DNA from 3 places in the Streptomyces sp. NBC_01454 genome. Region 3 is predicted to be linked to each of the others. Evidence: riboswitches for the same ligand, from Rfam matches in the RefSeq annotation. Region 3 holds a riboswitch; each other region holds the start of a gene.
The links. A riboswitch is a leader RNA that binds a small molecule or an ion and turns the genes downstream of it on or off. The one in region 3 is predicted to bind cobalamin.
Positions count from the first base shown of each region.

Region 1 (9,525 bases), 3.2 Mb from region 3:
AAGGTGCATCTGCTGGTCGCCACCATGCAGGACCAGCTCCAGCACATGCACGAGACGCTGCGCAAGCGCCCGCCGTCGGAGCAGGACCCCGGAGCCCGGGTGGCCCAGACCCTGATGCGGGCCTTTCGCGCGCTGCAGCGCGAGCCGCACCTCGCGGACGCGATGGTGCGCGCGCTGACCTTCGCCGACCGCTCGGTGAGCCCCGAGGTGGACACCGTCTCCCGGCTGACCACGGCGATCATCCTCGACGCGATGGCCCCGCCGGTCACCTCGCGCCACCCCTCGCAGGAGCCGGCCCACCCCGCCGCCGCGCCCACCCCCGAACAGCTCTCCGCGGTCCGGGTCATCGAACACACCTGGCACTCCGCGCTGATCACCTGGCTGTCGGGGCGGGCCTCGATCGCCCAGGTGAAGATCGACATCGAAACGGTGTGCCGCCTGATCGACCTCACGGCGCCGGACCGCGAGCGTTAACCTCCGCCCCGTCATGGGTAGTTGGCCCGCAAGGGGCCCTGCGGACCCCTACGGGACCCACCCCGCGCCCCCTTACGGGCCCCGCCACCCAACCCCCCACCCCGCCCCGCCGCCCTCACTCCTCCGGCGGGAACACCGCCTCGCCGCTGCCGGCCGCGGTCAGGGTGATCGCCTCGACGGGGCAGCCCTCGGCCGCCGCCAGGATGTCCGCCGCGGCGTCCGTCTCCGGCACCACCGGGTGCGACTGCCGGGCCGTGTCCAGCCGGAAGCCGTCCGGCGCGGCGGCGACGCACATCCCCGAGCCGATGCACACGCCCCGGTCCACCTCCACCTGCCAGCGGTCCCCCATCAGGCACCCGCCGGCAGATGGATCATCTTGTGCTCCAGATATTCGCCGAAGCCCTCGGGCCCGAACTCCCGCCCGATGCCGGAGTTCTTGTAGCCGCCGAAGGGGCCGAGCATGTCGATGCTGAAGGTGTTCACCGAGTACGTGCCGGTGCGCACCTGCCGTGCGAGATCGATGCCGTGGTCGACGTCGGCCGTCCACACCGAGCCGGAGAGCCCGTAGTCGGAGTCGTTGGCGATCCGTATCGCCTCCGCCTCGTCGCCGTACGGCAGCAGGCAGATGACCGGGCCGAAGATCTCCTCGCGGGCGATCCGCATGGAGTTGGTGACCTCGCCGAAGAGGGTCGGCTCGACATACCAGCCCGTGGGCCGGTCCGCGGGCCGGCCGCCGCCGGTGAGGACCTTGGCGCCTTCCTGCTGCCCCAGTGCGATGTAGTCCAGCGAGCGCTGCTGCTGGCGGCGGGCGACCAGCGGGCCCACCTCGGTGGCCGGATCCAGTGGGTCGCCGACGGTCAGCCCGCTCGCCGCGGCGGTGAACCGCTCGGCGATCTCGTCGTAGTGGCTGCGCGGGGCGAGGATCCGGGTCTGGGCCACACACGCCTGGCCGTTGATCATCCAGGCGAACGGCACGATGCCGGCCACCGCCGCGTCCAGATCGGCGTCCGGCAGGATCACCGCGGCGGACTTGCCGCCCAGCTCCAGCGTGACCCGGCTGAGGTGGCGGGAGGCGACCTCCATGACCCGCCGGCCCGCCGCCACCGAGCCGGTGAACGACACCTTGTCCACGCCCGGGTGTCCGACCAGGTATTCGCTCACCTCCCGGTCGGCCGGGAGGATCGACAGCACGCCCGGCGGCAGCCCGGCCTCCGTCGCGATCTCGGCGAGGAGGTAGGCGTCCAGCGGGGTCTCCGGGGACACCTTCAGCACCACCGAGCAGCCGGCCAGCAGCGCGGGGGCGAGCTTGGCGGCGGCGGTGAACTGCGGGACGTTCCACGGCACCACGGCCGCGACCACCCCGGCCGGCTCCCGCCGCACCAGCAGCGGCCCCAGCAGCCCGGCCCGCCGCTCCTCGAACGGGAAGTCCCGGGCGACCGTGAGCGCGGCGTCCCACACCAGCATCGCGGCCAGCGACTGCACCATGATCCCGGAGGTGAACGGGGTGCCGTTCTCGGAGCTGATGACCTTGGCGATCTCCTCGCTGCGGGCCGCGAAGGCGTCCTTGATGCGGGTGACCACCGCGATCCGGTCCGCCAGCGGGGCGTTCGCCCACTCCCCGGAGTCGAAGGACCGGCGGGCCGCGGCCACCGCCCGGTCGACATCGGCCCGCGAGGCGTGCGGCACCCGGCCGATGACCTGTTCGGTGTGGGGTGAGACGACCTCGATGGTGTCCCGGCCGGCCGGATCGGCCCACTCGCCGCCCAGGTAGAGCTTTCCGTGTTCGACGAGGTCGCTCATCGCTGCCGCCTCCCGACGGTTCCTGACGCTTCATCAGAATCACTCATCAGGAACTGATACCAGTTCTACCGGGAGGAGTCCACGGCGGGCGGGCCGAATCCCCCCGGCGGCCGCCCGGGGACCCGATTCCGGCCGCATTGAAACCCGTTCTAGTTATAGTGAGACGGGTGCCGGACGCCCGGCGGACCGAGAGGGGACCTGGATGACGACGCAGGTGACCGACCACCGGGGCGGGGTGTGGAGCATCGCCGTCCCCATCCCGGACAATCCGCTCGGCCACACCCTCGTCCACCTCCTGGAGACCGACCGGGGGCCGGTGCTCATCGACACCGGATGGGACGACCCGGACTCCTGGGAGGCGCTCGTCGCCGGCGTCACCGCCTGCGGCTTCGCCCTCACCGACCTCCACGGCGTGCTGATCACGCACCACCACCCCGACCACCACGGCCTCTCCGCCAAGGTGCGGGAGGCCTCCGGCGCCTGGATCGCGATGCACGCCGCGGACACCGCCGTGGTCCGCCGCACCCGCGAGGCCACACCGGACGGCTGGCTCGACCACCTCCTCACCCAGCTCACGGCGGCCGGCGCGCCGGAGGAGCATCTGGCGCCGCTGCGCACCGCCCGGGCCACCGGGGGCGGCCGGCGGATGCCCGGCCTGCGGGCCGCGCTGCCGGACCGCGAGATCGGCCCCGGCGAGCTGCTCGATCTGCCGGGGCGCCGGCTGCGCGCCCTCTGGACACCGGGGCACACCCCGGGCCATGTGTGTCTGCACCTGGAGGAGGAGCACCCCGCGCGGCGCGGCCGCGGCTTCGGCCGGCTCTTCTCCGGCGACCACCTCCTGCCGGGCATCACCCCGCACATCGGCCTGTACGGGGACCCGCATGCCGAAGACGGCCCGCCCGGCCTCCCCGGCTCGCACGGGGCGACCGGCCCGGGGGAGGCCGCCGACCCCCTGGGCGACTACCTCGACTCCCTCGAACGCGTCGGCCGGCTCGCCCCCGCCGAGGTGCTGCCCGCCCACCAACACGCCTTCACCGACGCCGGCGGACGCGTCCGCGCGCTCCTCGCCCACCACGAGGAGCGGCTCGCCCATCTCAGGACGCTGCTGAGCGCACCGCGCACGGCCTGGCAGCTCGCCACCGCCATGGAGTGGAACCGCCCCTGGGAGCAGATCCCTTACAGCTCCCGCACCATCGCCGTCTCGGAGGCCGAGGCGCATCTGCGCCGGCTGGTGAAGCTGGGCCGGGCGGAGTGCGTGCCGGGCCCCGGTCCCGTGCGGTACCAGGCGGTGGACGGAGCGCCGTAGCCGGTCGTCGCCTCGGTCGTCACCCCGGCCGTCACTTCGGTCGTCACTTCGGTCGTCACCTCGGCCGCCGACCGGCCCGGGGCGCGGAGCCGGTTCGTACGTGCGAGCGAAGGCCGGGCGGGCGCCGGTTAAGGTGTGCGGGACAACTTCATCCGTACCCGATCGGGGGAAGCCGGTGGAAATCCGGCGCTGACCCGCAACCGTGAGGACGGCCCACCCACGCCAGGCCCTGGCCGGCGCGGACGGGCCGTACGAGCCGGAACACCCGAAGGGCACGGCCAAGGCTCGCGCCACCGCGGCCGCCCGCCCGTGCGGACGGCCGGTGCGCGGCACCGTCGAGGTATACGGAGCTGAGCCCGGTGCCACCGCGCGCGATCCCGGATCGGTGCGCGGGTGGGCGGCCGAGCGCGGCTGTGTGACCCGCCGCGACCCGACCCGAGAGGCACCGACCCGATGGCTCCCACGGCTTCCCCGGCCCACCAGGCCCCTTCGCCGCATTCCGGCGCCCAGCTGGCGCGCCGCGCCACCACGGCGCTGGCCGCCGCGCTGGTGCTGGGCGCGGCCGCCGCCCCCGCGTACGCCGCTGCCGCGGGCTCGCCGTCCGTCCTGTCCAAGGCACCCGGGAAGCTGCCCGACGGTCTGTACGGCACCAAGGACCCGCAGTACGACGGGGTGTGGCGGCAGTCGCTCGCGCTGCTGGCGCAGCACACCGTGGGGGTGCGTCCGGCGGCGCCGGCGGTGCGGTGGCTGGTCGGGCAGCAGTGCGCGGACGGCGCGTTCACCGCGTTCCGTGCCGAGCCGGGCAAGGCCTGTGACGCCAAGACGATGCGGGACACCAACCAGACGGCCGCCGCGGTGCAGGCGCTGGCCGCGCTGGGCGGGCAGGGCGACGCCGTGCACAAGGCGGTGGGCTGGCTGACGTCGGTGCAGAACGACGACGGCAGCTGGAGCTCGATGCCCGGCTCGCCCGGCGACGCCAACTCCACCTCGGTGGTCATCGGGGCGCTCGCGGCGGCGGGGCAGAAGCCGGGGTCGGTGACGTCGAAGAAGGGCAAGAGCCCCTACGACGGGCTGCTCACCTTCCGGCTGGGCTGTGCGGGCAAGGAGGAGGCGCACGGCGCGTTCACCTTCCAGCTCAAGGGCGCGGCCCCGAACGCCGACGCCACCGCGGCCGCCGCGACCGGAGCGCTCGGCCGGGGCTTCGTCGTCGAGCCCGCCGGGCACCGTGCGCCCCTCACGCCGCCGGCCTGCAAGGACGGCGCGGACGCGAAGCCGGGCAAGGTCTCCGCGGCGCGGGCCGCGGACGGCGGCGCCGCGTATCTCGTCGCCCAGCTCGACAAGAACGGGCAGCATCTGGTCTCCGCGATGCCGGGCGCCAAGCCGCAGCCGGACGTCGGCAATACCGCGGACGCCGTGGTGGCGCTGGCGGCCGGCGGGCACGGCGGCGAAGCCCGGCGGCCGCTGGCCTGGCTGCAGAAGAACGCGGCGGACTGGGCGCGGCAGAGCGGCCCGGCCGCGTACGCCCAGCTGGTGCTGGCCGCGCACGCCACCGGCAGCGACCCGCGCTCCTTCGGCGGCAGCGACCTGGTGACCGCGCTCAACGCCACCGGCCCGGCGCCGGCGTCCCTTCCGGGGAAGCACTCCGGGGACGCCGACACCTCCGCCAAGGACGACGGTGGCGGCACCGTGTGGTGGATCACCGGCGTCGGTCTCGCCTTCGGCGCGGGCATCGGCTTCCTGCTCAGCAGCCGCAGGAAGAAGAGCCGGCCGTGAGGCGGCGGGCCGGTCTCGCCGGGGCCGCGCTGCTGGCCGGTACGGTCACCGGCCTGGCCGCCGGGCCCGCCCAGGCACAGGAGTACCGCTACTGGTCCTTCTGGGAGGGCAGGGCCAGTTCCTGGACGTACGCCTCCGAGGGGCCGGGCACGCTGCGGCCGGCCGACGGTGCGGTCGTCGGGTTCCGCTTCACCGTCAGCGCCGATTCCGCCGCGGCCGGCAAGCCCCGTGCGGCCGCCGGTTTCGGCGCGATCTGCGGTGACACCCCCGCCAAGGAGGGCCGCAAGCGGATCGGCGTCGTCGTGGACTTCGGCACCGCGGCGGACGCGCCCGGCGGTGAGCGGCCGCCGGCGTCCCGGACGGAGTGTGCGCAGGTGTCCGGGGACGCCTCGGCGGGCGAGGCGCTGGCGGCGGTCGCCCGGCCGCTGCGCTATGACGCGGACGCCCTGCTGTGTGCCGTCGCCGGCTATCCGAAGGCGGGGTGCGCGGAGCGGGTGAGCGGCTCGAAGGAGGCGCCGTCCGCATCGCCGTCCCCGGGGGCGGCCGCGGACGGCGGGGACGACGAGGGGCCGTCCGCCGGGCTGTTCGGCGGGATCGCGGTCCTGGTCGTCCTGGGTGCGGCGGCCGGGTGGCAGCTCCGCCGCCGGCGCGGATGAGCGCCCCGCACACGACCCGTACCACCGCGCTGCACGCCGGCGCCTGGTGGCTGTGGGCGCTCGGCCTGGCCACCGCGGCCTCCCGCACCACCGATCCCCTGCTGCTGGGGCTGCTGGTGGGCGTGGCCGGATATGTCGTCGCGGCCCGCCGTACGCAGGCGCCGTGGGCCCGTTCCTACGGTGCGTTCGTCAAGCTCGGCCTGGTCGTGATCGCCCTCCGGCTGGTCTTCGCCTTCTTCCTGGGGTCCCCGATCCCGGGTACGCACACCCTGGTCACGCTCCCCGAAGTGCCGCTGCCCGACTGGGCGAAGGGCGTCCGGATCGGCGGCCGGGTCACTGCGGAGGCCATGGTCTTCGCGCTGTACGACGGGCTGAAACTGGCCACCCTGCTGATCTGTGTGGGCGCCGCCAACGCGCTCGCCAACCCGGCGCGGCTGCTGAAGTCGCTGCCCGGTGCGCTCTATGAGGCGGGCGTCGCGGTCGTCGTCGCGATGACCTTCGCGCCGAACCTGGTCGCCGATGTCCAGCGGCTGCGGGCCGCCCGCCGGCTGCGCGGCCGCCCCGACCGCGGGTTCCGGGCGCTGCTCCAGGTCGGGGTGCCGGTGCTGGAGGGCGCGTTGGAGCGTTCGGTGGCGCTGGCCGCGGCCATGGACGCGCGCGGGTACGGCCGCAGTGCCGAGGTGCCGCGGGCCGTACGGCACACCACCTCGGCCCTGACCCTCGGCGGGCTGCTCGGCATCTGCGCCGGCACGTACGGGCTGCTGGGCGCGTCGGGGGGCGGCTACGGTCTGCCGCTGCTGCTGGCCGGGCTGGCGGCGGCGCTCGGCGGGCTGTGGCTCGGCGGCCGGCGGTCGGTGCGCAGCCGCTACCGGCCCGAGCGGTGGGGGGTGCGCGCCTGGCTGGTCGCGGGCTCCGGCATCGCCGTCGCCGCCCTGATGATCTGGGCCGGTGCCTATGCGCCCGCCGCGCTCCATCCGCCCGCCGTCCCGCTCACCGCCCCTGTCCTCCCCCTCTGGCCGGCCGTCTCCGTCCTGGTGGGACTGCTGCCCGCGTTCGTCGCCCCGCTCCCGCCGAGCGGGGACCGTGCGGCGCGCGCCGTGTCCCGTGGCCGTGCCCCCGATGTCGGTCCGCGTGTGAAGGAGCCCACCCCGTGATCCGGTTCGAGCAGGTCTCGGTCACCTACGGCGACGCCACGGCGCCGGCCGTCCAGGGCATCGACCTGACCGTCCCCGAGGGCGAACTGTGCCTGCTGGTCGGGCCCTCCGGCGTCGGCAAGTCCACCGTCCTGAACGCCGTGTGCGGGCTGGTCCCGCACTTCACCGGCGGCACCCTGCGCGGCCGGGTCACCGTCGACGGCCGGGACACCCGCACCCACAAGCCGCGCGAACTGGCCGATGTCGTCGGCACGGTGGGCCAGGACCCGCTGGCGCACTTCGTCACCGACACCGTCGAGGACGAGCTCGCCTACGGCATGGAGTCGCTCGGCCTCGCCCCCGACGTGATGCGCCGCCGGGTCGAGGAGACCCTGGATCTGCTGGGCCTGGCCGAGCTGCGCGACCGCGCCCTGGCCACGCTGTCCGGGGGCCAGCGGCAGCGGGTGGCGATCGGGTCGGTGCTGACGACCCACCCCAAGGTCCTGGTCCTCGACGAGCCGACCTCGGCGCTCGACCCGGCCGCCGCGGAGGAAGTGCTCGCCGTGCTCCAGCGCCTGGTCCACGACCTGGGCACCACGGTGCTGCTGGCCGAACACCGCCTGGAGCGCGTCGTTCAGTACGCCGACCAGGTCATCCTGCTTCCCTCCCCGGGCGCGGCCCCGGTCATGGGCGCCCCCGCCGACGTCATGGCCGTCTCCCCCGTCCACCCCCCGGTGGTGGCTCTCGGCCGCCTCGCGCACTGGTCCCCGCTCCCGCTGTCCGTGCGCGACGCCCGCCGCAAGGCCGGCGCCCTGCGCGAGCGGCTGACGGGGGTGGTGCCGCCGGGGCGGGGAGCCGGGACGGGAACGGTGCCGAGCCGCCCCGGGACGGAGGCGCCCCGGAGCGGCCTTGTCCCGGACAAGATCGCCGCGGCCGTGTCCGGGCTGGGCGTCCGGCGGGGGCGGGCCGAGGTGCTGCACCGGGTGGAGCTGACCGTGCGGCGCGGCGAGACCCTCGCGTTGATGGGCCGTAACGGGGCGGGGAAGTCGACGCTGCTGTCCACCCTCGTCGGGATGCACGAGCCGTCGTCCGGCTCGGTGCGGGTCGGCGGCCGCACCCCGCACCGCACCGGCCCCCGGGAGCTGCTGCGGCAGGTCGGTCTGGTCCCGCAGGAGCCCCGTGACCTGCTCTACGCGGACACCGTCGCCGCCGAGTGCGCCGCGGCCGACCAGGACGCGGGTGCCCCGGCCGGCAGCTGCCGGGCCCAGGTCACCCGGCTGCTGCCGGACGTCCCGGATTCCGTCCACCCCCGCGATCTGTCCGAGGGCCAGCGCCTCGCCCTCGCCCTCGCGGTCGTGCTGACCGCCCGTCCGCCGCTGCTCCTGCTCGACGAGCCCACCCGCGGCCTGGATTACGCCGCCAAGGCCCGGCTGGTCGAGGTGCTGCGCACGCTGGCCGCCGAGGGCCACGCCATCGTCCTGGCCACCCATGATGTGGAGCTGGCCGCCGAACTCGCCCACCGGGTGGTGATCCTGGCCGACGGCGAGATCGTCGCCGACGGTCCCACCGACGAGGTCGTGGTCTCCTCGCCGTCGTTCGCGCCGCAGGTCGCCAAGGTCCTCGCGCCGCTGCCCTGGCTGACCGTGCCCCAGGTGGCCGAGGCGCTGGAGGCCACCGCATGACCGGACATCCGCACCGCACCGGAGGCGAGGGGCCGCCTTCGGGCTCGGCGCCGGTCCCGGGGCGCCGGGCGCGTGCCGTGCGGCTCGGTCCCCGCTCCGTCGCCGCGCTGTGCCTGATCTCGGCGATCGGCGTGATGGCCTTCGGCTGGCCGCTGCTGGCCGACTCCGCGTCCGGTCTGGCCCATTCCCGGGACGCGCCCTGGCTGTTCGCCGCGCTGCTGCCGATGCTGCTCGCCGTCGTCGTGGCGACCATCGCCGACACCGGCCTGGACGCGAAGGCCATCGCCATGCTCGGCGTGCTGGCCGCGGCCGGGGCGGCGTTGCGGCCGCTGGGCGCGGGGACGGCCGGCATCGAGCCGATGTTCTTCCTGATGGTGCTGGCGGGGCGGGTGCTCGGGCCGGGGTTCGGGTTCGTGCTGGGGTCGGTGGCGATGTTCGCGTCCGCGCTGCTGACCGGTGGTGTCGGGCCCTGGATGCCGTTCCAGATGCTGACGATGGGGTGGGTGTCGATGGGTGCCGGTCTGCTGCCCGGACCCGACCGGCTGCGCGGCCGCCGTGAACTGGCCCTGCTCGCCGCCTACGGAGCCGTCTCCGCCGTGCTCTACGGCCTGGTCATGAACCTCCAGGGCTGGCCCTATATCGGCGGCATGGCCTCGGGGGTCTCCTTCGTCCCCGGCGACCCGGTCGAGCAGAACCTCGCC
Region 1 is NZ_CP109460.1:5,884,145-5,893,669, reverse strand. It holds gene OIU81_RS26105 (TetR family transcriptional regulator) at 1-474, shown strand, start outside; gene OIU81_RS26100 (ferredoxin) at 590-823, opposite strand; gene OIU81_RS26095 (aldehyde dehydrogenase) at 823-2,274, opposite strand; gene OIU81_RS26090 (MBL fold metallo-hydrolase) at 2,477-3,580, shown strand; cobalamin riboswitch at 3,689-3,832, shown strand; gene OIU81_RS26085 (prenyltransferase/squalene oxidase repeat-containing protein) at 4,034-5,353, shown strand; gene OIU81_RS26080 (SCO2322 family protein) at 5,350-6,009, shown strand; gene OIU81_RS26075 (CbiQ family ECF transporter T component) at 6,006-7,163, shown strand; gene OIU81_RS26070 (ABC transporter ATP-binding protein) at 7,160-8,824, shown strand; gene OIU81_RS26065 (ECF transporter S component) at 8,821-9,525, shown strand, end outside.
Region 1: another riboswitch for cobalamin. It lies ahead of OIU81_RS26085 (prenyltransferase/squalene oxidase repeat-containing protein); the one in region 3 lies ahead of OIU81_RS11780 (ribonucleoside-diphosphate reductase subunit alpha).

Region 2 (9,525 bases), 3.7 Mb from region 3:
AGCAGGAAGCGCGCCGCATGCCGGACCGAGACGCCCTCGCGCTCCACGTACGAGGCACCCATGGCGGCCGCGTCCAGCAGCAGGTCCACCAGGTGGTCGTGGAGCAGATTGACCTCGTCGACGTAGAGGATGCCGCGGTGCGCGTCCGCCAGCAGACCCGGCTCGAAGGCCTTCACGCCCTCCGACAGGGCCCGCTCGATGTCCAGCGCGCCGACCAGCCGGTCCTCGGAGGCGCCGACGGGCAGTTCGACCATCCGCGTGGGGCGCTCCTCGGCGGCGCCCGTGCCGTGCGGACCGTCGGGGCAGCCGGGGTCGGGCGCGCCCGGGGCGCAGGCGAAACGGCAGCCGCCGACCACGTCCACGGCCGGCATCAGCGCCGACAGCGCGCGCACCGCGGTGCTCTTGGCGGTGCCCTTCTCGCCGCGGACCAGCACACCGCCGACCGCGGGGCTCACCGCGTTCAGCAGCAGCGCCAGCCGCAGGTCGTCCATGCCCACCACCGCGGTGAAGGGGTACTGCGGGGTCGTGTCGTGCGGGGTTGTCATGCTGTGTCGTCCTCCACGTCGCCGTCGGGCTCCGGATTCTTCGCTCGGGTACCCCTCATGGCGCCCCGGGAGGCACGAACGGCAGCCCGTCCGGTACCCCCTTCTCGATCAGCCGCAGCAGCGCGGCCGTGTCCGCGTGCTCCTCGATCAGATCGCCCAGCCGGTCCAGCTGCTCCTCGCGCAGGGCGGCGAAACAGGTGTCCGGGGCGGGCACGAACGCCCGGCCGGCGTCCGCGGCGACCCGCCGCAGCAGGGCCCGGCGGAAGCCGTCGCTCTCCAGGCAGCCGTGCCAGTGCGTGCCCCATACGGAGCCGTCCCGGCAGCCGTCCAGGGCGCGCCCCCGGTCATCGGAGACGAACGCCTCGTCCCCGCCGTTCACTTCGGCGACCCCGTGGTGGATCTCGTACCCCTCCACCGGCTCGCCCAGCGCCCTGCCGGACGGCCGCGCCAGGGTCTTCTCCGCCGCGAACCGCACCCGCACCGGCAGCAGCCCGAGGCCCTTGACGGTGCCCGCCTTCGACTCGACCTCGTCCTCGATGAGTTCGCCCAGCATCTGGAAGCCGCCGCAGATGCCCAGCACCGGCCGGTCCTCGGCGGCCCGCCTCGCGACCGCGTCCGCCAGTCCCCGCGCGCGCAGCCACTCCAGGGCCCGGACCGTGCCCCGGGTCCCCGGCAGCACCACCAGGTCCGCGTCGGCCAGTTCCTCGGCGCGGTCCACGAACCGCACCACCACGCCCGGCTCCGCGGCCAGCGCGTCCACGTCCGTGAAGTTCGACATCAGGGGGACGGCGCAGACCGCCACCCGCAGCACCTCAGCGCCGTGCGGCGGGGCCACCACGCTCTCGCGCACCGCGCCGCGCAGCGACACCCGCAGGCCGTCCTCCTCGTCGATGCCGAGGCCGTGCGCGAAGGGCAGCACCCCCAGCGTCTGCCGTCCGGTGAGGCCGCGCAGCATCGCAAGGCCCGGCTCCAGCAGCGTCACATCGCCCCGGAACTTGTTGACGAGATACCCGGCGACCAGCGCCTGGTCCTCCTTGGACAGCAGCGCCGTGGTGCCGAAGAAGGAGGCGAAGACCCCGCCGCGGTCGATGTCGCCGACCACCACCACCGGGATCCGGGCGGCCCGGGCCAGGCCCATGTTGACGATGTCGGTGCGCCGCAGATTGATCTCCGCGGGGCTGCCGGCGCCCTCGCAGATCACCGCGTCATGGGTACGCCGCAGCTCCGCCAGGCAGTCGGTGACCGTGCCGAGCAACTGCTCCCGGCGGCCCGCGTACGGCGTGTTCCCGGGGGACGACCCCTCGGTCCCCCCGAAATATCCCCGCGCGCTCAGTTCACCCACCGGCTTGCCCAGCAGCACCACCTGGCTGCTGCGGTCGCTGCCCGGCTTGAGCAGCACCGGGTTCATCAGCGCGGTCGGCTCCACCCGCGCCGCGGCGGCCTGCATCGCCTGGGCCCGCCCGATCTCCGCGCCCTCGCGCGTGACGAACGAATTCAGCGACATGTTCTGCGCCTTGAACGGCGCCACCCGCACGCCCTGGCGGGCCAGCCAGCGGCAGATCCCCGCCGTCACCACGCTCTTGCCGGCGTCGGACGTCGTACCGGCCACCAACAGGCCACCGCCGACCGCCCCGCCGGACGCCTTCTGCTGCCCGTACGTCACCGGATCCTCCTTCTGTGCCGGCTCCCGCGCCGCCCCTCCGGCGGAAAAACCGGAGGTCTCATCCCTGCCCCGCCGCACGCCGCCGCACCGCCGCCCGCACCACCGCGCCGGCCGCCGGCCGCGCCGCGAGCGTCGCCGCCAGCGCCAGCACACCGACCCGGCGCGAGAGCCGTACGGCCCGTTCGATGTCGGACACCGCCACCGGCCGCGCCCCGCCGTTGAGCACCGGACGGTGTTCCACCCGCCCGCCGTACGCCAGCGTGCCGCCCAGCCGTACGCCCAGCGCGCCCGCGAACGACGCCTCCACCGGGCCCGCGTTGGGGCTCGGGTGCGCGCCGCCGTCCGTGCGCCAGGCCCGCAGCGCACCGCGCCGGCCGGGGCCCGTGAGGACGGTGAGGGCGGCGGTCAGCCGCGAGCCGGGCCAGCCGGCGAGATCGTCGAGCCGGGCCGACGCCCAGCCGAACCGGCGGTATCGGGGCGACTTGTGCCCCACCATCGCGTCCAGGGTGTTCACCGCCCGGAACGCCACCAGGCCGGGCACTCCGCCCACCGCACCCCAGACCAGGGCACCGACCACTGCATCCGAGGTGTTCTCGGCGACCGACTCCACCACCGCACGGGCCATCTGCGGCCCGTCCAGGGCCTGCGGATCGCGCCCGCACAGATGCGGCAGCCGCTCCCGTGCCACGTCCAGGTCGCCCGCCGCCAGCGCACCGCCGACGGCCCGGGCCTCCCGGCCGAGCGAGGTGCCGCCCAGCACGGCCCAGACCGTCGCCGCGGTCAGCGCGATCCGGGCGCCGTCCCGCAACGGGGCCGGGGCGGCGGTGCGTAGCGCGCGCTGCACCAGCGCGGCGCCGGCGGCGGCACCGCCCGCGCACAGCACGGCATGGGCCGCCCCGTGGCCGCGGTGGTCGCGCCACAGCCGGCGTTCGATGGCGGCCGCGGCCCGGCCGAAAGCGGCCACCGGATGCCCGCGCCGGGGATCCGCCGCGATCAGGTCGGCGAGAAAGCCGAGAGCCGCGCCGCACGCATATCCCGCGTGTTCGCCGCGCATCGGGTCACACCGTCGCCAGGGCGTGTCCGCGAAGAAGCCCTGCGGCAGCGGGCGATGGAGCTCTCGACGGGCGGCCAGGCATGGTGATATGTCCTCACTCAGGGTCCGCGCCCTGGCTCGACGTGACGGCGACATGAGTCTCCTGGCTCCCCGGATCGGCGAGTCCTCCGGCCTTCCCGCCCCGACGCGTCCGCCGTTCGGCGTGCGCGCGAGGGGCCGTGGCCTTCGCTGGAGGAACCCTCCCCGGTGACAGTGGCGGGACCGCGCCGGATTCGCACCGGACTTCCTCAGCTGTCGCCGAATGGCTCGGGCAGTCCACCACGCTCCGCGAATGCCCGTCAACTCACCCTTGACCTGCGACGCTGCCCCGTGGCAGGGGCTGTGGCCCACGCCACAGCGTGGCGGAAGGATCACGGACGGTTGCCCGCGCACCTGATTCCACGTCACTATCGGGAGCGCGGCGGCGACGGGGCCGCCGGAAGGGGGCCGGGGGATGCCGCAGCGCGCTGACCGTCACGAGATCCGCATCAGGGTCACGGGCACCAACAATCCCGATCAGGACATCGAGGACCTCAAGACCTGGCTGGCGCGCGAGCCGTGGCTGGCCCGGCGGCAGTACGACTGGGCGATTCGGCCCCGGCCGGCGGACGCCCGCGACGGCGCGAACGGCGACCCGGCCGCCCCCGGCGACATGGCCGTGGGCGTCGACGATCTGGTCCTGGTCATCGTCGGGGCGGTCGCCGCCGAGATCACCAAGAGCCTGAGCATCGCCCTCAAGGAGTGGCTGCGCCGCCGCCGCGAGGAGCGTGACACCGGCGAACGGCCCGCCGTCGCGGTCGGCGTCGACGGCGGCCTGCGTGCCCTGGGGGACGAGGGTCCGGGTGCCCCGGCCCCCGGAGCCCCCGATCCCGGCAGCCCGGACGACGGGAGCGGCAGCATCGCCGGGGACTGAGCCGGATGTCCGAATACGACGCGCGGGGCAAGGTCAACCGGGCGCTGCTGATCTGTGTCGACGACTACCGCCATCTGCGCCCCCTGCCCGCGGTGAAGGACAACGCCCAGGAACTCGAACGCGTCCTGCTCGCCCCCGGCACCGACCTGTTCACCAGGGGCGAGGTCGTCCTGTGCCGCCCCCAGGAGCCGTGGGAGGTGGAGCAGGCGCTGGACACCGTCACCCAGGAGGCGCGCGGACTGCTGCTGGTGTACTTCTCCGGCCACGGCCGGGTGGGCCGGGACGGCGGCAACCTCCAACTGATGGTCGGCGCCTCGGAACCGCGCCACAAGACCGTCTCCTGGCAGGACATGGTGCTGTCCTACCTCGACAACGCCCGGGCCGACCGGATCGTGATCATCCTGGAGTGCTGCTACGCCGGCAACGCCGGGGAGGCCTTCCACAACTGCCGCAAGCCCATGTCGCTGCTGATGGCCGCGCAGCCCAACCGCCGTATCTTCAGCGGCGAGGAGCCCACCGGCGGCAGTGTGTTCACCCGTGCCGTGCGCCGGACCCTGGAGAGCGGACTGCCCGGCAGGCGGTGCGTCACCTTCGAGGACCTCGTCCGGGAACTGCGCGGACAACTCGCCGCCGAACGGACCCCGATGGGCGACGTCTGGGAGCCGCGCTCGGCCAAGCAGAACACCGTCGACGACGTCATCCTGTCCTTCGCCACCCCCGAGATCCGCCCCCCGACCCCGCTGCGGATCCGCCTGCGCCGCCGGCTGAAATTCTCCCTCCGGCACTGGCTCAGGGTCCTGCTGGTGCCGGCGATCATCCTCGTCCCGGCCACCGCCGGCCTCGTCGTACTGAACCTCCCGAACGGCGACGCGCCCTGCCCGCCCGCCCTCGAACTGCGGCTGCTGACCGCCCCCGAGGCCGAACCCGCCCTGCGCCAGGCCGCCTTCGACTACGAGATGTCCGACGCCAACACCCGGCCGCTCAGCGGCGAGGGCGACCTCCCCGACGGCTGCCGGCGCGCCCAGATCACCGTCTACTCCGCGGCCAAGGACCAGGTCGACCAGGGCTTCGCGGCCGCCGACCGCTGGCAGGGCGAGGCCCGCGGCACCGGCCGGGAACGGCCCGCCGACAAGGGCCTCGACCCCCTCAATCGCCCCGGCCCGCAGCCCGACATCTGGATACCGGAATCCACCGCCGACTACTACGAGGCCCGGCGCGGCATGCCGGCCACGGGATCCCCGGCGACCCTGCACTACGGCGGCCCGGTCGCCTACACCCCCCTGGTCGTCGGCGTCCCGGCGAGCCGGCGGCTGGTCGACGTCGAACCAGGCGGCGCCTCCTGGCAGGAGCTGCTCACCGCGACCGACCACGCCCACCAGGACCTCAAGCTCCTGCGGCCCAGCCCCGTGCTGTCCGGCACCGGTCTGCTGCACACCCTCGGCCTCTACCTCGCCCCCGGCGGCCCGGACGCCGCCCTGCTGGACACCCCCTCCCTCGCCCGCGCCGCCGAGGACCGGCTCTCCGCCCCGGGCAGCCAGTACGCCGGCAGCACCGAACTCCTGTGCTCGCTGCGCCCCGACGCCGATGCCTCCGGCGCCGTCGACCGGACCAGGTCCGCGCCCCTGGTGACGGAGAAGTCCCTCGCCGACTACAACCTCGGCCGGGCCATCGGCAGTTGCCCCGCCCTGGGCTCCGCGCTGCCCCTGCACGACCGCTACGTCGCCTACTACCCCGAGGGCGTCCCGGCCCTCGACCACCCCCTCGTCCGCGTCGACTGGCGCGGCACCACCGACGCCACCCCGCGGCAGGCCGCCGTGGCCCGCTTCGCCACCTGGCTGCGCGACCCGCACGGCGGCCGGCGCACACTGACCGCGCAGGGCTACCGCGGAGCCGACGACCACGCCCCGCAGCCCGGCTCACCGCTCGCCGACAGCCGCGCGCAGGTCACCCCCGACCGCCGGATCGTCCGTTACACGGCGGGCCCCGACGAGGTGGCCCGGGTGCTGGAGGGCTACGACAAGGCACAGAAGTCCAGCCAGGTGCTGATCCTCATGGACACCTCCACCTCCATGGCCGACGGCGGCAAGCTCCCGGTCGCCCTGAACGCGGCCGGCCGCGCCCTGGAGATGGTCGGCGCACGGCACACCTACGGCCTGTGGGCCTTCCCCGACCGTGCGCACCCCGACGACCGCTCGGCGGTGCGCGAGCTGGTCGCGCTCGGCAGCCCCGACCCGGCCCCGGGCAAGGCCGCGCTGGACCGGGTCGCGGGCGGTGAACTCGTCGATCACGGGGCCGCGATGGAGGAGGCGCTGACCCGCGCGGTCCGCACGATGAAGAAGTCCGGCGCCACCAACAAGGCCATCGTGCTCCTCCTCGACCAGGACGACGGCGCGGACGGGCGCGCGGCGGCCGTCGGACGCACCCTCGACACCCTCGTCGGGGAAGGGCCCGAGGTGCCCGTACTGGCCCTGGTGATGGGCAAGTCCGGCTGTGACAGTCCGGCCCTGCGGCACCTGGCCCGGGCCTCCCACGGCCAGTGCGTCCCCGGCGGCCCGCAGGCCGTGGACACCCTGGCCGGACGGATCGCCTCCATCGGCACCGCCACCAAGGGGGACCGATGACCGCCGGGCGCACGGCGGTCGGCGCCGCGCTGGCCGCCCTGGCCTTGCTCACCGCGGTCAGCGGCTGTACCCCGGGGGATCAGAAGGTGCCGGAGAAGGGGGCGATCGTCCTCGCCACCGGCAGCGACCTCAGCAGCTCCGGCGTCCGCCAGGACCTGATCCACGCCTGGGAGAAGCGCACCGGCCGCACGGTGCGGACCGTCGAACTCCCCGACACCGCCGACGGCCAGCGCAGCCAGCTGCTGGCGGCGGGCCAGTCCGGCAACGGCGGCTACGACGTGCTCAACCTCGATGTGGCCTGGACCGCGGAGTTCGCCGAGGCAGGCGTCATCCGGCCCTGGCCCGCGCACCTGGACGGCGACTTCCTCGCCAGCGTGGCCAAGACGGTGCAGTACGACGGCAAGGTGTGGGGCGTCCCGTTCAACACCGATGCCGGGCTGCTCTATTACCGCAAGGACCTCCTCGACGCCCACGGCCACCACCGGCCCCCCGCCAACTGGGGCGAGCTGAAGGCCTGGGCCCTCCAGGCCGCGGACGCCTACAACCGCGACACGGACCGCGACGCCCGGGCCGGGGGGAAGAAACGGCCCAGGATGTACGGCATGGTCGCCCAGCTGCGGCCCTACGAGGGCCTCACGGTCAACACCCTGGAGGCCGCCTGGGCCAACGGCGGCGACCCGTACGCCACCAGCTTCACCAAGGGCGAGCAGGTCGGCGCGCTCCAGCTCGGCGTCGCGGACCTCAAGGACCGGCTCGATGCGCTCATGCCGCACGAGGCCGTCACGATGGACGAGACCGACAGCCGCCGCTGGTTCGCCGAGGGCCGCGCGGTCTTCATGCGCAACTGGCCGGTCGAGTACGCCTCGGTCGCCGAGAAGCTCACGTCCGGCGTCCGGTTCGACGTGGCCCAGCTGCCGGCCCGCCCCGCCGACGGCCGACGGCTGTCGGTGCTCGGTGGCCAGAATCTGGCGATCTCCGCCGCCAGCAGCCGGCCGGCCGGCGCACGGTCCCTGATCGAGGCGCTGACCGGCCGGGGCAGTGAACGCTGCCTGCTGGAGCGGGGATTCGCGGCCACCCGCAACTCGGCCTACCGCGCGGGGGACAAGGCGCCCCACTGCCCGCTGCCGCCCGGCGACGCGGAGCGCGCCGAGCACGGCGCCACGGGGCAGCCGGAGCCGCGGCCCGACCCCCGGCTGCTGCACGAGGCGCTGATGGCGGCCGCCCCGCGCCCGCGCAGCGCCCACTACCAGACGTTCAGCAAGGTCGTACAGCTCGGCGTGGCCGCCTGTCTCAACGGCAGCGGCGGCACCGCCATCGCCGACCGGCTGGCCCGGCAGGCCGATGACGCGCTCGGCGGCCGGGGCACCCCACAGGAAAGGCGCCCGGCGGACGACGGCTGATGCCGTGCCCCGCCGGACGCCTCACCGCGTCCGAAACCGCCTCGCGCCGCCGCTTTCGGCTGCGTCAGGCGGCGACGATCAGATAGATGCCGTAGGTCACGGCCGCCGCGCACAGGGCGAAGGCGGTCACCGCACCGGCCCGCGCACCGGCACCCGGTGCGGCGACCGCGACCGCCGCACCCTCCTGGGCCGGCTTGCGGGACGCCCCGACGATGCCGACGGTGAACAGGCCCACGATCCCGACCGTCACCACGAGGGTGACGCCGAAGACCTGGCCGAGAGCTGCCCAATCGATGGTCATGAGGTTCCTTTGGTGATGACAGCTAGCGGGTGACCGTCGCGGCCTTGGGGCGCGGAGCGGGGGTGGAGGTGTCGGGGCCGCCCGGCTGGGCGGGCACCCCGGCGTCGGGGGCGGTCGCCTGGGCGGGCACCCCGGCGGTTTCCAGCGCGCCGTCGGCCGGCGCGGGCTGGCCTGCCGGGGGAGGGGAGACCGTGCGCAGCGCGGTGGTCACCACGCCGGCCGGCTCCGCCGCCGGGCCCTCGTTGACATTGGTGTGGTCGATGGGCTTCCGCCGGGAGGCGGCCCAGATCGTGCCGCAGATACCGAGCGCGAGCACGGCCACCGCCGCCACGCCCCAGTCGCCCTGGCCCGCGAGGAACGCGGCGCCCGCCGCGACCGCACCGGCGGCCGGCAGCGTCAGGCCCCATGCGGCGACCATCCGGCCGGCCGTGGACCAGCGCACCACGCCGCCCTTGCGGCCCAGGCCCGAGCCCATCACGGAGCCGGAGCAGACCTGGGTGGTGGAGAGCGCGAAGCCGAGGTGGGAGGAGGCCAGGATGGTGGCCGCGGCGCCGGTCTGGGCGGCGAAGCCCTGCGGCGGCTGGATGTCGGTGATGCCCTTGCCCATCGTGCGGATGATCCGCCAGCCGCCCAGGTACGTGCCGAGCGCGATGGCCATACCGGCCGAGGCGATGACCCACAGCGGCGGGTCGGCGTGCGGGGCGACGACCCCGCCGGTGATCAGCGCGAGCGTGATCACACCCATCGTCTTCTGCGCGTCGTTGGTGCCGTGGGCGAGGGAGACCAGGGCGGCGGAGGCGATCTGGCCCGCGCGGTAGCCCTTGGCGGTGTCCGCCTCGGCGCGGTTGCGGGTCAGCCGGTAGGTGAGCCGGGTCGCCGCCATCGCGGCCAGACCGGCCACGAACGGCGCGGCCACCGCCGGGATCAGGACCTTCATCACCACGGCCTCGCCATGCACGCCGTGGGTGCCGACGGACACCAGCGTCGCG
Region 2 is NZ_CP109460.1:6,414,288-6,423,812, forward strand. It holds gene OIU81_RS28350 (putative cobaltochelatase) at 1-545, opposite strand, end outside; gene OIU81_RS28355 (cobyric acid synthase) at 601-2,208, opposite strand; gene OIU81_RS28360 (cobalamin biosynthesis protein) at 2,267-3,262, opposite strand; cobalamin riboswitch at 3,399-3,550, opposite strand; gene OIU81_RS28365 (hypothetical protein) at 3,756-4,214, shown strand; gene OIU81_RS28370 (caspase family protein) at 4,220-6,835, shown strand; gene OIU81_RS28375 (extracellular solute-binding protein) at 6,832-8,235, shown strand; gene OIU81_RS28380 (hypothetical protein) at 8,300-8,536, opposite strand; gene OIU81_RS28385 (inorganic phosphate transporter) at 8,559-9,525, opposite strand, start outside.
Region 2: another riboswitch for cobalamin. It lies ahead of OIU81_RS28360 (cobalamin biosynthesis protein); the one in region 3 lies ahead of OIU81_RS11780 (ribonucleoside-diphosphate reductase subunit alpha).

Region 3 (9,525 bases):
TGCCGCGGCGGCGTTGGTTTCGGGTGCGGTGGTCACTGGCAGGCCTCGCAGGACTCGGGGTTTTCCAGGGAGCAGGCGACGGCCTCGGGGTCGGTGGCCTGCTGCGGTACGGGCGCGGCCGCGGCGGTGGCGCCGCGGGCGGACTGGGCGATCCGGGTCGCCGGCCGCGAACGCAGGTAGTACGTCGTCTTGATGCCGCGCTTCCAGGCGTAGGCGTACATCGAGCTGAGCTTGCCGATGGTCGGCGACGCCATGAAGAGGTTCAGCGACTGGCTCTGGTCGAGGTACGGCGTGCGGGCCGCGGCCATGTCGATCAGCGAGCGCTGCGGGATCTCCCAGGCGGTGCGGTAGAGCGCCCGGATCTCCTCGGGGATCCAGGTGACGTCCTGCACCGAGCCGTTGGCCTCGCGCAGCGCGTCCCGGGTCCGCGCGTCCCACAGCCCCAGCGCCTTGAGCTCCTCGATGAGATAGGCGTTGACCTGGAGGAACTCCCCGGACAGCGTCTCGCGCTTGAAGAGGTTGGAGACCTGCGGCTCGATGCACTCGTACACGCCCGCGATGGAGGCGATGGTCGCGGTCGGCGCGATCGCCAGCAGCAGGGAGTTGCGCATACCGGTCGACGCGATCCGGGTGCGCAGCGCCGCCCAGCGGTCGGCCCAGCGCGGCTCGGCGTTCGGGTAGTGGTCCGGGTGCAGCACCCCGCGGGCGGTGCGGGTCGCGGACCAGGCCGCGTGCGGGCCGTGCCGTTCGGCGAGGTCGGCGGACGCCTCGTAGGCGGCGAGCATGATCCGCTCGGAGATCCGGGTGGACAGCTCCCGTGCCTCGGGCGAGTCGAAGGGCAGCCGCAGCCGGAAGAAGACGTCCTGCAGGCCCATCAGGCCCAGACCCACCGGGCGCCAGCGGGAGTTGGAGGCCCCGGCCTGCTCGGTCGGGTAGAAGTTGATGTCCACCACGCGGTCGAGGAAGGTGACGGCGGTGCGGACCGTGGCGTCCAGCCGCTCCCAGTCCATCGCCTCCTCCCAGCCGGCGGTCTCGTCGCCCAGGTGCGCCGAGAGGTTGACCGACCCCAGGTTGCAGACGGCGGTCTCCCCGTCGTCCGTCACCTCCAGGATCTCCGTGCACAGGTTGGAGGAGTGCACGACGTGGCCGGGCTCGGCGGTCTGGTTGGCGGTGCGGTTGGCGGCGTCCTTGAACGTCATCCAGCCGTTGCCGGTCTGCGCCAGGGTGCGCATCATCCGGGAGTACAGCACCCGCGCCGGGATCTGCTTGACCGCCCGGCCGTCGGCCTCCAGCTTGCGGTAGGCGGCGTCGAACTCCTCGCCCCACAGGTCCACCAGCTCCGGGGCGTCCGCGGGCGAGAACAGCGACCAGTCGGCGTCCGCCTCGACCCGGCGCATGAACTCGTCCGGGATCCAGTGCGCGATGTTCAGGTTGTGGGTGCGGCGGGCCTCCTCACCGGTGTTGTCGCGCAGCTCCAGGAACTCCTCGATGTCCGCGTGCCAGGTCTCCAGGTAGACACAGGCGGCGCCCTTGCGACGGCCGCCCTGGTTCACGGCGGCGACCGAGGCGTCCAGGGTGCGCAGGAACGGCACGATGCCGTTGGAGTGCCCGTTGGTGCCGCGGATCAGCGAACCGCGGGCGCGGATACGGGAGTACGACAGCCCGATGCCGCCGGCGTGCTTGGACAGCCGCGCGACCTGGTGGTAGCGGTCGTAGATCGAGTCCAGCTCGTCCAGCGGGGAGTCCAGCAGATAGCAGGACGACATCTGCGGGTGGCGGGTGCCGGAGTTGAAGAGGGTGGGGGAGGAGGGCAGGTAGGACAGCGAGCTGGTGAGGCGGTAGAGCTCGGCGACCTCGTCCAGCGCGCGCTCGCTGCCCTCTTCGGAATCAGCGGTCTCCGCCAGGCCGCAGGCCACCCGCAGCAGGAAGTGCTGCGGGGTCTCGATGACCTGACGGGTGGTGGGGTGGCGCAGCAGGTAGCGCGAGTGCAGGGTGCGCAGCCCGAAGTAGCCGAAGCGGTCGTCGGCGCCGTCGGCCAGCGCCCGGTCGACCAGCGCGTCCAGCCGGGCCGCGTGGGTCGCCACGAACTGTGCGGTCTCGTCGGCGATCAGCCCCTCACGGTGGCCGGTCGCGACGGAGGCGGAGAACGAGACGGCGCCCTGGCCGGCGGCCTCCTCGGCCACGGCGAGGGTGAGCAGGCGCGCGGCGAGCTTGGAGTACTGCGGCTCGTCACCGATCAGACCGGCCGCGGCATCGGTGGCCAGCGACCGCAGTTCGGCCCCGCCTGCGCCCTCGTACCGGCCGCGCAGGGCGGCGGCGGCCACCTTGCCGGGGTCGGTCGCGGTCAGGTCCGCGGTCAGCTCGGTCAGGGTGCGCAGCAGGGCGACGCCCGGACCGTCCTCGCCCGGACCGCCGTCGGCGGCACCGGCGGCACCGGCAGACACGGCCACCGCAGGCGGCACGACCTCGGCGTCTGACGCGGGCTCCGTTGGCGCGATGGTCACGTGATGCTCTCCCTCACTCGGCGGGGGCCGTGAGGGTCGGCGCGACGGGCGCACGCGGGCATGCGGCACCCCGACACGGTCAGGGGTGCGCGGGCTCACCACGCGGCGTCCACCGGCCCAGCCCTCGGGGCCCGGACGTATCGACGTCCGCACCCATGGCGGTGCGGTCGTACCGTCGGCAGGTCCTCGGACTTCGGGCGTGCGCCGGGGCCGATTTCCGGCCGTGGAAGCGCGCCCCTACACCGTTGCGGGACAGTTCCGGATTCCCACCGGATTCCCCTGCGGCGACAGCGAGCACGAGCATACATCTTGTGCTGCCGCCCGCACGCACCCCCACATCTTGTGTCGTTGTGTCATACCACTCCGGCGGGGTGCGCACCGCCATCGGCCCGTCCGGGCCCGCGACGGGCCCTCAAAACCCCTGTGGGAAGGGCCTGGAGCCGCCTCTTCAGGCCGCTCGCGGGGTGCCGTCCGCCGGCCGTCGGCACGCTCTGCAGGACCGTGCGGAAGCCCGCCGTCCAGTGTGCCGGGCGGGTGCGGACGACGCGAGCGGGGTGACGCGGAAAGGGCCGCCGCGCCCCCGTCGGGGGACGCGGCGGCCCGTGGCCGTGCGCGGGGGAAAAGCTCAGTGGCCGGCCGGCGCGCCCGCCGTGGCGGGCGGCAGGTCGACGACGACGCCCTGGTCCCCGGCGTCCGCCGTGTAGTCCGCGGGGCTGGTCTCGTCGATGCCCTCGGGAGCCTTGGCGGCCTTCAGGGCGAAGGTCAGCACGACCGTCACGACGACGTTCAGGACGAAGGCGGTCAGACCGATGTAGCCGATCTCACCGATGCCGGGGATTTCGTTGCTGGAGCCGCCGAAGTGCGCCTGGGTCGGGCTGGCCACGCCGTAGGCCGCGAGCGTGCCGTAGAGCATGCCGACCGCCCAGCCGGTGAGCAGCGCCCAGCGGTGGAACCAGCGGGTGAACAGGCCGCCGACCAGCGACGGCATGGTCTGCAGGATCCAGATCCCGCCCAGCAGCTGGAAGTTGATCGCGACGGTCTTGTCCATGGTGAGGACGAAGACCAGCGCGCCGACCTTCACCAGCAGCGAGACCAGCTTGGCGACCTTGTGCTCCTGCGCGGGCGTGGCGTCCGGCTTGAGGAAGTCCTTGTAGACGTTGCGGGTGAACAGGTTGGCCGCGGCGATCGACATGATGGCCGCGGGCACCAGCGCGCCGATGCCGATCGCGGCGAACGCGACGCCGGTGAACCAGCTCGGGAACATGTCCTCGAAGAGCTGCGGGATGGCCAGCTGGGGGTTGCCCTGGATGTCCGTGCCGGCCTTGATCGCCATGAAGCCCAGCAGCGCCAGCAGCCCCAGCATCAGGGAGTACAGCGGCAGGATGGTGGTGTTGCGGCGGATCACGTTGCGGCTGCGCGAGGACAGCGTCGCGGTGATCGAGTGCGGGTACATGAAGAGCGCCAGCGCCGAGCCGAGCGCCAGGGTCGCGTACGCCCACTGGGCGTTGGGCCCGCTGACCAGCTCGCCGCGCGGTTTGCCGGGGACGGCGCCGGGCTGGGAGAGCGCCTTGCCGGCCGAGTGGAAGATCGCGTCGAAGCCGCCCAGCTTGATCGGGATGTAGATGATCGCCACGGTGATGACGAGATAGATCAGCCCGTCCTTGACGAACGCGATCAGCGCCGGCGCCCGCAGCCCCGAGGAGTAGGTGTACGCGGCCAGGACGGCGAACGCGATCAGCAGCGGCAGGTCCTTGACGAACCAGTTGGTGTGCTCGCCGCCGCCGATGCCCAGCACGTCCAGGACGGCCTGGATGCCGACCAGCTGGAGCGCGATGTAGGGCATCGTGGCGAGGATGCCGGTGAGCGCCACGGCCAGCGACAGGCCCTTGGAGCCGAAGCGGCCGCGCACGAAGTCGGAGGTGGTGACGTAGCCGTGCTTGTGCGAGACCGACCACAGGCGCGGCAGGAAGGTGAAGATGAGGGGGTAGACCAGGATCGTGTACGGCACGGCGAAGAAGCCGGCCGCCCCCGCCGCGTAGATCGCCGCCGGTACGGCCACGAAGGTGTACGCGGTGTAGAGGTCACCGCCCAGCAGGAACCAGGTCACCCAGGTGCCGAAACTGCGGCCGCCCAGACCCCATTCGTCGAGGCTGGCGGACTCGTCGGCTTTGCGCCAACGGGCGGCCAGGAAGCCCATGACGGTCACGGCGAGGAAGAAGAAGACGAAGACGGCGAGGGCCACGCCGTTGACGCCCTTGGTAGCGGAGCCGGCCAGCACGGCGGCGGCGTCCGGCGCGGTCGTGGTCAGGCTCATTCCGACCCACCGCCCTTGCGCGCCCGCTGCTCACGCTGCACGAGCTTGTACGCGCCCATGGTGAGCACCGTCGAGATCAGCACCCAGGCCATCTGGTACCAGTAGAAGAACGGGATCCCGATGAGCGTCGGCTCGATCCTGGCGTACGAGCTGACCCACAGCATGGCGACGAACGGAGCGATCAGGCAGAGTCCGGCGATCACCCGCGTGGGCGTGACGACCTGTCTGCGATCCGGTGGTGCAGCTGACTGGGTCATGACCGTTGCTCCGTCCCCTGGCGGTACTCCTGTGCGATCGGCTGGAAATCTATGGCAGGGGCGTGGCGCGCGTCACTAGCTGTCCGCATATCGGTATCAAGAATCCACCTTCCGCCGGGCCGACGACCGGCCGGCGGCGGGCGCGGCGGCCGGGCGCGCCGGATCCGGTCGGCGGGCGGGCCGGGCGGGTCCGGGCGGAAGGCGCCCGGCCCGCGGGGCGGCGGGTCAGTCCGTGGGGCGGCGCAGCCTGGCGACGAACTTGTAGCGGTCGCCGCGGTAGACCGAGCGCACCCACTCCACCGGCTGCCCCTGGGCGTCGAGCGAGTGCCGGGAGAGCATCAGCATCGGCAGCCCGACGTCCGTGCCCAGCAGCCCGGCCTCGCGCGGGGTGGCCAGAGAGGTCTCGATGGTCTCCTCGGCCTCGGCCAGCCGGACGTCGTAGACCTCGGCGAGCGCGGTGTAGAGGGACGTGTACTTGACGAGGTTCCGGCGCAGCGCGGGGAAGCGCTTCGCCGACAGATGCGTGATCTCGATGGCCATCGGCTCACCGCTGGCCAGCCGCAGCCGTTCGATGCGCAGCACCCGGCCGCCGGTGGCGATGTCCAGCAGCCCGGCCAGCCGGTCGTCGGCGGTGACATAGCCGATGTCCAGCAGCTGGGAGGCCGGCTCCAGGCCCTGGGCCCGCATGTCCTCCGTGTAGGAGGTCAGTTGCAGCGCCTGGGAGACCTTCGGCTTGGCGACGAAGGTGCCCTTGCCCTGGATGCGCTCCAGCCGGCCCTCGACGACCAGCTCCTGCAGGGCCTGACGCACCGTGGTGCGTGAGGTGTCGAACTCCGCGGCGAGGGTGCGCTCGGGCGGGACCGGGGTGCCGGGCGGCAGGGTCTCGGTGATGTCCAGCAAGTGCCTCTTGAGCCGGTAGTACTTGGGCACCCGTGCGGTCCGTGCGCCGCTGTCGGCAGTGCCGCCCCCGTCCGTCTCCATGACCCGCCTCTCCGACTCCTGTCGTGCTGCCGTCACCGGCTCCTCCGTACGTAGCGGCTCACATCGTGGCACGGGAGGGTTCCCCGTGCGCTGTTGCCGGTCCCGGCCCGCCGGAAGTCGGTCGGGTACCGGACCTGGCAGCGACTCTTATACACCTCTTGACACCCCAAAAGGTCTAGGCCAAGCTGCGGGCACTGGTCTAAACCATTAAAGACCACACCCGGCCTTGGGGGGAGAACGCAATGAAGCGTGGGCTCAGCGCGGTGACGGTGGTGGTGGGGATGCTGGTGGGGGTCGCCGCCTGTGGAGCCGGCGACGGCGGCACGACGGGCGCGGCGGGTTTCCGGGGGAAGAAGCTGACCGTCTGGGTGATGAGCGGGTCGAATCCGGAGCGGTGGACGCGGCAGGTCTCCGCGCAGTTCCACCAGCGGACCGGCGCCACCGTCGAGTTCAAGGTCCAGCAGTGGAACGGTATTCAGCAGCGGTTGAGCACCGCGCTGTCCGAGGACACCCCGCCCGATGTCGTCGAAATAGGCAACACCCAGACCGCCGCCTATGCCGCGGCCGGCGCCCTGGCCGATCTCGGCGACCTCAAGAAGGAGATCGGCGCCGGCTGGAGTGACGCCTTCAACAAGGCCTCCCTCGTGGACGGAAAGCAGTACGCACTGCCGTGGTACGCCGGAAACCGCGTGGTGATGTACAACAAGAGGATCTGGGCCCGGGCCGGCCTCAAGGGCACCCCGCGGACCCGCGGTGAACTGTTCCGGGCCTTTGCCGCCATCAGGAAGAAGACCGGCGCCGAACCGCTCTATCTCCCCGGCCAGAACTGGTACTTCTTCGACGGCCTGACCCTGGGCACCGGCGCCGACCTGGTGAAGAGGCGGGGCGGCCGATGGGTCTCCAACCTCGGCGACCCCAAGGTCGCCCGGGCCATGGACATCTACCGGCAGTACCAGTCCTTCAGCACCGCACCCAAGAACAAGGACGAGGCCACCCCGCAGCAGGCCGAGGTCTTCGCCAAGGGGAAAACGGGCGCCGTCATCGCCATGGGCTACGAGGCCGCCACCGCCGTCAAGGCCCACCCGGAGATCAAGAAGGACATCGGTTTCTTCACCCTCCCCGGGGAGCGCGCGGACAAGCCCGAAGGGGTCTTCCTCGGCGGCTCCAATTTCGCCGTCGCCGGTACGGGCCGGAATCAGGAACTCGCCAGGGAATTCCTGAGGATCGCCCTGTCGAAGCAGAACGACGCCCAACTGGTCAAGGAAGCCGGCTGGACCCCGAAATCCCCCGATCTGGCCGGCGCCGCGAAGGGGAATCCGGCCGCGGAGGCCGCCGCGCCCGCGGCGGCGAAGTCCGGCGGCACCACTCCGCTGATTCCCCAGTGGGCCGCCGTGGAGAACGTACCGAACCCGATCAAGAGCTATATGACGGCCGTTCTCAGCGGTAAGTCCCCGGCCGATGCCGCCAAGGAGGTCGAGCCCGAGATCAACGCGCGGCTCGCCCGGCAGTAGGGCGCATCCGGGACAGCGGCGAGAAGGACGACGACGAGCAGGGGGAGCGGGGCTCATGGACGTGCGGCTCGACGACGCGGCGGACGAGGCCGCCCCGGCCACCGGCAAGGGGGGCGGTCCGCCCGCCCGGCACGGCCCCGGCGGCCGGCGGGCCGCACCAGCCGCCGGCAGGAGGGGCGGACGGCCCACCCGCCGCACCCCCTACCTCCTGCTCCTCCCCGCCCTGCTCGCCACCGCGGTTCTGCTGGGCTGGCCGATGGTCCGCACGCTTGTGCTCTCCTTCCAGAACCTCGGCATGAAGGAGCTGATCCAGCACCTCACGGACTGGTGCGGGAGCGCCAACTACCAGGAGATCCTGGGCAGTGCGCAGTTCTGGCGGGTCACCCTGCGCACCCTGGTGTTCACCGCCGTCAACGTCACCCTGATCATGGTCCTCGGCGTGCTGACCGGGCTGCTGCTGGCCCGGCTCGGCAAGGCGATGCGGCTCACCCTGTCCGTCGCGCTGGTGCTGGCCTGGGCGATGCCGGTGATCGCCGCCACCACCGTCTTCCAGTGGCTCTTCGACGCGCGTTCCGGCGTCGTCAACTGGCTGCTGGCCCGGCTCGGATGGCATGCCATGGCTCACTACGACTGGGTCGGCACCCAGCGGTCGACCTTCTTCGTCATCACCGTACTGATCGTCTGGCAGTCGCTGCCCTTCGTGGCCCTCCACCTCTACGCCGCCACCACGACCATCCCCGGGGAGCTCTACGAAGCGGCCCGGATGGACGGCGCCGGCGGCTGGCGGGTCTTCACCTGCGTCACCTTCCCGTTCCTGAGGCCCTTCCTCCTGGCCACGACGTTCCTGGAGGTCATCTGGGTCTTCAAGGCGTTTCCGCAGATCTTCGCGATCAACCAGGGCGGGCCCGACCGGCTCACCGAGACGCTGCCGCTCTACGCCTTCACCGAGGGCGTCGGCAATCTCCACTTCGGGAGGGGCGCCGCCATCTCGCTGCTGACGATCGTGGTGCTGCTGGCGCTGACCGCGTACTCCCTGCGTCTGACCCTCCGGCAGGAACGGCAAGAGGAGAACGAGCTGTGAAGCGCTCGCCGGCCGCACGCATCTGGCCCAACGCCACGGCGGCCCTGCTCGCCCTGGGCTTCGTCTTCCCGGTCTACTGGATGTTCGCCACGGCCTTCAAACCCACCCGGGACATCGTCACCGACGACCCCGTGTGGTTGCCCCTCCACGGCACCGCCGAGCACTTCGTGACCGCCGTGCACGCCCCGGACTTCTGGGCCCTGGCGGGGAACTCGGTCCTGGTGACCGTGGTGGCCGTGGCGCTGTCGCTGGTGATCGCGCTCTGCGGCGCCTTCGCCCTCACCCGGATGCGCTTCCGCGGCCGCCGGGGCATCCTGCTGACCTTCATGATTGCCCAGATGGCACCCTGGGAGGTCATGGTGATCTCGGTCTATCTGATCGTCCGGGACGCCGGCCTGCTCAACAGCCTGCTGCCGCTCACCCTCTTCTACATGCTGATGGTGCTGCCGTTCACCCTGCTGACGCTCCGCGCCCATGTCGCCGCGGTGCCCCGGGAGCTGGAGGAGTCCGCGATGGTCGACGGCTGTTCGCGGCGGCAGGCCTTCGGCAAGGTGGTGTTCCCGCTGCTGGCCCCCGGACTGATGGCCACCTCGCTCTTCGGCTTCATCACCGCCTGGAACGAATTCCCGCTCGTGCTGGTCCTCAACAAGGAACCGGCCATGGGCACCCTGCCGTTGTGGCTCTCGCAGTTCCAGAGCCGGTTCGGGGACGACTGGGGTGCCACCATGGCCGCCTCCTCGCTCTTCGCCCTCCCGATCCTGGTCCTTTTCCTGTTCCTGCAACGCAAGGCGGTCGGCGGTCTCACCTCCGGCGCAGTGAAGGGATGACACAGCCCATGACCCCTCTCGTCCGCGCGGTACGGCCCGCCGACACCCTC
Region 3 is NZ_CP109460.1:2,723,959-2,733,483, reverse strand. It holds gene OIU81_RS11785 (ribonucleotide-diphosphate reductase subunit beta) at 1-36, opposite strand, end outside; gene OIU81_RS11780 (ribonucleoside-diphosphate reductase subunit alpha) at 33-2,504, opposite strand; cobalamin riboswitch at 2,665-2,812, opposite strand; gene mctP (monocarboxylate uptake permease MctP) at 3,130-4,818, opposite strand; gene OIU81_RS11770 (DUF3311 domain-containing protein) at 4,815-5,075, opposite strand; gene OIU81_RS11765 (GntR family transcriptional regulator) at 5,301-6,056, opposite strand; gene OIU81_RS11760 (extracellular solute-binding protein) at 6,299-7,567, shown strand; gene OIU81_RS11755 (carbohydrate ABC transporter permease) at 7,623-8,648, shown strand; gene OIU81_RS11750 (carbohydrate ABC transporter permease) at 8,645-9,475, shown strand; gene OIU81_RS11745 (glycoside hydrolase family 3 protein) at 9,484-9,525, shown strand, end outside.